Zymomonas mobilis subsp. mobilis ATCC 10988: one gene and its partner. The protein of the gene in region 1 binds, or shares a complex with, the protein of each later gene. Links are inferred from orthologs where the notes say so. Each region holds a gene or a part of one and is shown on either strand. Other genes may lie near its edges. The genes, in order: groL and metK.

Region 1 (3,182 bases):
CGGCTATATCATATGCAAAAATGAGCGAAGATTTTTATAAAAAGATGAAACAACAAATTTTTATAAAAATTTTTAAAGGATAGCTTGACGTCCCGAAATACTACCCCATATGGGGGACATTGGCACTTCGTAAGGGAGAGTGCCAGCAGGAATTCCCCCTAGTTTTCGCAAGGGAAAAGGTGAAGATATGAATTTTCGTCCGCTACATGATCGAGTTTTAGTCCGTCGCGTTGCTGCTGAAGAAAAGACAGCTGGCGGTATCATTATCCCTGATACAGCCAAAGAAAAGCCGCAGGAAGGTGAAGTTATCGCAGCTGGTAACGGAACCCATAGCGAAGACGGTAAAGTCGTTCCTTTGGACGTCAAAGCTGGTGATCGGGTTCTGTTCGGCAAATGGTCAGGCACCGAAGTTCGCGTTGATGGTGAAGACCTCCTCATCATGAAGGAAAGCGATATTCTTGGCATTATCAGCTAAGATTTCTTTCTGACCTAATAGCTGGGCGCAGTTTAACGCTTACTTACTATAATTAGCATGATGTAATTTTCTTTTAGAATACATAATGCTTAGCTGGAGATTTTAAATGGCAGCGAAAGACGTAAAATTTTCGCGTGATGCGCGTGAACGGATTCTGCGCGGCGTTGATATTCTTGCCGATGCCGTCAAAGTAACCTTGGGCCCGAAAGGCCGTAACGTTGTTTTGGACAAAGCCTTTGGTGCTCCCCGTATCACCAAAGATGGTGTTTCTGTCGCCAAAGAAATCGAACTGAAAGACAAGTTCGAAAATATGGGCGCACAGATGCTTCGTGAAGTGGCTTCCAAAACCAACGATCTGGCTGGTGATGGCACGACCACGGCAACCGTTCTTGCTCAGGCGATTGTTCGCGAAGGCATGAAATCCGTTGCAGCCGGCATGAACCCGATGGATCTGAAGCGCGGTATTGATCTTGCAGCAACGAAAGTTGTTGAAAGCCTCCGCAGCCGCTCCAAACCGGTTTCCGATTTCAACGAAGTGGCTCAGGTTGGTATCATTTCTGCCAATGGTGACGAAGAAGTAGGTCGTCGCATTGCAGAAGCCATGGAAAAAGTCGGTAAAGAAGGCGTTATCACGGTCGAAGAAGCCAAGGGCTTTGATTTCGAACTGGACGTCGTCGAAGGTATGCAGTTTGATCGCGGCTATCTGTCGCCTTACTTCATCACCAATCCAGAAAAGATGGTCGCAGAACTGGCTGATCCGTATATCCTTATTTACGAGAAGAAGCTTTCTAACCTGCAGTCGATTCTGCCGATCTTGGAATCGGTTGTTCAGTCCGGTCGTCCGCTGTTGATTATCGCTGAAGATATCGAAGGCGAAGCCTTGGCAACATTGGTTGTCAACAAGCTGCGTGGCGGTCTGAAGGTTGCTGCGGTTAAGGCTCCTGGCTTTGGTGATCGTCGTAAAGCTATGCTGGAAGATATCGCCATCCTGACCAAGGGTGAGCTGATTTCTGAAGACCTCGGCATCAAGCTCGAAAATGTTACCTTGAACATGCTGGGTTCCGCAAAACGCGTTTCCATCACCAAAGAAAACACCACCATTGTTGATGGTGCTGGTGACCAGTCAACTATCAAGGATCGCGTTGAAGCTATCCGTAGCCAGATCGAAGCGACCACTTCTGATTACGACCGCGAAAAATTGCAGGAACGCGTTGCTAAATTAGCCGGCGGTGTTGCAGTGATTAAAGTTGGCGGTGCAACTGAAGTCGAAGTCAAAGAACGCAAAGATCGCGTTGATGATGCTCTGCACGCTACCCGCGCAGCTGTTCAGGAAGGTATTGTTCCTGGTGGTGGTACGGCACTCCTTTATGCAACGAAAACGCTTGAAGGTTTGAATGGCGTCAATGAAGATCAGCAGCGTGGTATCGACATCGTTCGCCGCGCCTTGCAGGCTCCGGTTCGTCAGATCGCTCAGAATGCTGGTTTCGACGGTGCCGTTGTTGCCGGTAAGTTGATCGATGGCAATGATGACAAAATCGGTTTCAATGCCCAGACTGAAAAATATGAAGATCTGGCTGCAACCGGCGTTATCGATCCGACCAAGGTTGTTCGCACGGCCTTGCAGGATGCCGCTTCTGTTGCTGGTCTGCTTATCACGACCGAAGCCGCTGTTGGCGATCTGCCAGAAGATAAACCTGCCCCAGCTATGCCCGGTGGCATGGGTGGTATGGGCGGCATGGGTGGTATGGATTTCTAATCCACACCCCGCTCTGTCGGGATGGCCTGTCCAAGACAGGCCATCAAACAAAAAGCCCCTGCGATGCAGGGGCTTTTTTTGTATCTTCTGATGGGTTGAATTACGCCAATTGATAAGCGCGATATTCAGGATGCCAGTAATAGCCTTTTATCAGAGCCAAAAGAGCGGTTTCGTCTTTTTGCTCGGCAACACCATCTTTCACGGCGGCTTTTGCTACGGCTAAGGCGATAACATAGCTTACCTCTTCAATATCATCGAAAGAGGGTAAGATAGCATTACCTTTATTCTGTGCTGCTGGTGCTGTGTCAGCCAAGGCATAGGCTGCGGCAACCATCATATTATCGGTTACCCTTGTGGCTTTGGCCGCCAAAACGCCAAGACCAATACCCGGGAAAATATAGGCGTTATTACATTGCGCAATAGGGAAGCTCTTGCCGTTAATAACGACAGGCGAAAAAGGACTTCCCGTTGCGACAAGCGCCTTACCCTCTGTCCATTTCAAAATATCTTCTGGAATGGCTTCCATATGCGAGGTGGGATTGGACAAAGGCATCACAAAGGGGGCTTCACATTGCGAAGCCAATGTTTTGATGACCTCTTCTGTAAATAATCCTTTTTGGCCGGAGACACCGATTAAGACGGTTGCTTTACTCTGCTTGACAACATCCAGCAGGAAAAAGCCTTGGTCTTGTGATTTCCAATTTTTCAGCTTGCTAAGGGGCTGTGCCAGTTTTTTCTGGAAATCAGGGATATCCTGCATATCGTCAGTGATAAGACCATTGCGATCAACCATATACACTTGACCGCGCGCCGTGGCTTCATCCAATCCTTCAGCCACCATAGCAGAGACAATTTGTTCTGCGATACCGCAACCAGCGGAACCGGCACCAAGGAAAACGATACGCTGATCTCTGATAGAGGTTTTTCGCGTTTTACAAGCCGAATAAAGAG
Region 2 (3,182 bases), 450 kb from region 1 along the record:
GCTTTGACCCGACCGGTGTTGGCGCTCGCAATCTGGCAGAATGTCTGATGCTTCAAGCGGAAGAAGCCGACAGGCTTGATCCGGCGATGCGAAAACTGATTACCAATCTCGAATGGTTGTCACGCGGAGCATTGCCCCGTTTAAAAAAGCTCTGTCAGGTCGATGACGAAGACTTCGCCGACATGATTCAGGAATTACGAAATTACAACCCTAAACCGGGGCTAAAATTTGGTTCCGCGCCGATCCAGTCGGTTACACCGGATATTTATATTAAACGGATGAAAGACGGCTGGGCGATCGAACTCAATAATGCCACACTTCCGAAATTGCTGGTCAATCGTGCTTATTATTCCGAATTAAAAGCCCAGAAAACCGACAAAGCAGAACAAAAAAGCTGGCTAGATGAAAAATTGGCGAGCGCCAACTGGCTGGTAAGGGCATTGGATCAACGCGCCCGCACGATCATCAAGGTAACAGAAGCCATTGTCCAATATCAGGAAGGCTTTTTTCTAAAAGGTATCGAACAGCTCAAACCGCTGACGCTACGGCAGGTAGCCGAAACCATCAACATGCATGAATCAACGGTCAGTCGGGTTACCAACAACAAATATTTTTCCTGCGAACAGGGGATATTCGAATTAAAATATCTCTTCTCCAGCGGGATACAATCCAGCGGTTCCGAAGAAGGTGCCGCAGCCGAAGCCGTTAAAAGCCATATTGCCCGCTTCATCGCTCAAGAAGGCGCAGAAATCCTATCCGATGACAAGCTGGTTGAACTTCTAAAAGCCAAAGGCTTCGCCATCGCCCGCCGAACAGTCGCCAAATATCGAGAAGCTATCGGCCTAGGCTCCTCGGTGCAACGCCGCCGCCAAAAAGCGATCAGCGCTTCACAAAAAGCCTAACCTGCAAAAAAGCCTGCCTCCTTTTTTAGGAAACAGGCTTTTTCAAAGGATAATGTCAAAAGACAATTCCAAGATCAGGCAAAAGCCGCTTTCAGCTTATCAACCAGATCGAGTTTTTCCCACGGGAAGAAATCACCATCGGCTTTACGACCGAAATGACCATAAGCGGCAGAAGGCTTATAGATCGGCTTGTTCAACTTCAGATGGGTGCGAATACCCTTCGGGGTCAAACGGATCAGCTTCGGCAAGACTTCTTCAATCTTGGCTTCATCAACCGTGCCGGTGCCATGGGTATCGACATAAAGCGACAAAGGTTCAGAAACACCAATGGCATAAGAAAGCTGGATCGTCACTTTCTTGGCCAAACCGGCGGCCACGATGTTCTTGGCAAGATAGCGGGCAACATAAGCGGCAGAACGATCGACCTTGGTCGGATCTTTACCGGAGAAAGCACCACCACCATGAGGCGCTGCACCGCCATAGGTATCAACGATAATCTTACGACCCGTTAAACCGGCATCACCATCAGGGCCCCCGATTTCAAACAAGCCGGTCGGATTAACGAAAATGGCTTTGTCATCCGGCATCCAGCCTTTAGGCAGAACATCTTCATAAACCGATTTGACATAGTCGCGCAGCTTAGCCTGACCTTCTTTCGAGCTCAAAGCTGGGCTATGCTGGGTGGACAGAACCAAAGCAGAAGCTCTGACCGGCACACCATTTTCATAAACCAAAGTCACCTGACTTTTGGCATCAGGTTCCAGAAAATCGACTTTTTTCTGGTGACGGTCTTCAGCCAGACGTTCCAGAATACGATGGGCATAATAAAGGGTCGCTGGCATATAGTCAGGCGTTTCATCGGTAGCAAAACCGAACATAATGCCCTGATCTCCCGCGCCTTCGTCTTTATCTTCACCGGCATCGACACCTTGGGCGATATCGGCAGACTGCGCATGCAGATGGTTAGCGAATTCAGCCGTTCTCCAATCAAATCCGGTCTGCTCGTAACCAATTTCACGTACGGTTTCACGAACCGTCTTTTCGATTTCTTCTTCACTGACCGGAACAGCCGAACGGACTTCACCGCCGATAATGATGCGCTGCGTGGTAACCAGCGTTTCACAGGCGACGCGGGCTTCCGGGTCACGGGAAAGATACAAATCGACGATGGCATCAGAAATTTGGTCAGCAACCTTATCGGGATGGCCTTCGGACACGCTCTCGGACGTAAACAGGTAGTTGCTACGCATAGAAAAAGGATTTTCCTTATCTGTTAAACCTAAAAATGAAGCTGGCCTGACAGTTTCCCGATCAGAAAGAGGAAAAAATAAACATCTCGCCCTTTAAGGCAGATTTTTCTTCCCCAAAGCCAATCCCCATCTAAAAGTGACACGCTATAGAAAGATAGAATATAAAGATATAAATCTTTCCTTATATCAAGACTAGCGTAACTTAATACGCCCAAACAGGGCAATGAGCAACAGAGCCGTGGCAAAAAGCACACTAATCAGGTTGCCGTAGCGGGCAAAAAAGGTCGGTTGCAACGCTTTCGGCATCACCGCTAAAAGCCGTCCTTCGGTATTTTCAGGCAAAAATTGCAGGATACGCCCTTCTGCATCAATCACCGCAGAAATACCGGTAGAAGTGGCTCGCGCGATAGGCAGCCCCTCTTCAATCGCCCGCAATCGCGCTTGTGCCAAATGTTGGGGCGGGCCCGATCGACCAAACCAGCTATCATTGGACAAATTGAAAATGAAATCGGGGCGATGGGCGCGATCAACTACTCGACCGGAAAAAACGATTTCATAGCAAATCTGAATCCCGACCAGACCAAAAGGCACCAGATCAAGACTTTCAGGCTGCGCCCCTTCGGTGAATTCTATATCACCAGCGACCAACCGCCCTAATCCGACATAGGCCGCCCATTTCCGAAAAGGCATATATTCCCCGAAAGGCACCAGATGGGCTTTGTCATAGCGGTCTAAAATATCGCCCTTGGCGTCAAGGACAAATAAACTATTCCGAACCGAAGCGATATGACCGGAATTATCGGGGATCAAAGCATCGCCCCCCGTCAACAACAGATCATTTTTGCCCAATAAACGGCTCAAAGCTGCCCGTGCCAAAGGCTCTTCTTCAAGATAGCTTTGAACCGCATCTTCTGGCCATAAAATCAGGCGGGGATAATGGAGATCACTCTTCCCTGACAATTTCTTGAAAATAGCATCATGACGAGATTTATAACGGAGATCGTATTTTTCATCCTGCGGGATATTCGGC

Evidence for each region.
Region 2: the proteins of groL (region 1) and metK are in contact, whole or in part, in a cryo-EM structure (PDB 8P4O), measured with the Escherichia coli proteins. The link is inferred for Zymomonas mobilis subsp. mobilis ATCC 10988 from one-to-one orthologs.

Annotation. Positions count from the first base shown.
Region 1 is NC_017262.1:1,428,709-1,431,890, reverse strand. What follows is about bases 48-2,906. They hold groL (chaperonin GroEL), read left to right. Parts: upstream 48-581; coding sequence 582-2,231; downstream 2,232-2,906. Other genes in these bases: ZMOB_RS06400 (NAD-dependent malic enzyme), read right to left, coding at 2,332-2,906; groES (co-chaperone GroES), read left to right, coding at 188-475. Outside these bases: more of ZMOB_RS06400, read right to left, coding at 2,907-3,182.
Region 2 is NC_017262.1:979,294-982,475, reverse strand. What follows is about bases 65-2,923. They hold metK (methionine adenosyltransferase), read right to left. Parts: upstream 2,153-2,923; coding sequence 977-2,152; downstream 65-976. Other genes in these bases: lnt (apolipoprotein N-acyltransferase), read right to left, coding at 2,345-2,923; rpoN (RNA polymerase factor sigma-54), read left to right, coding at 65-902. Also shown: more of rpoN, read left to right, coding at 1-64; more of lnt, read right to left, coding at 2,924-3,182. UniProt on the Escherichia coli protein: Catalyzes the formation of S-adenosylmethionine (AdoMet) from methionine and ATP.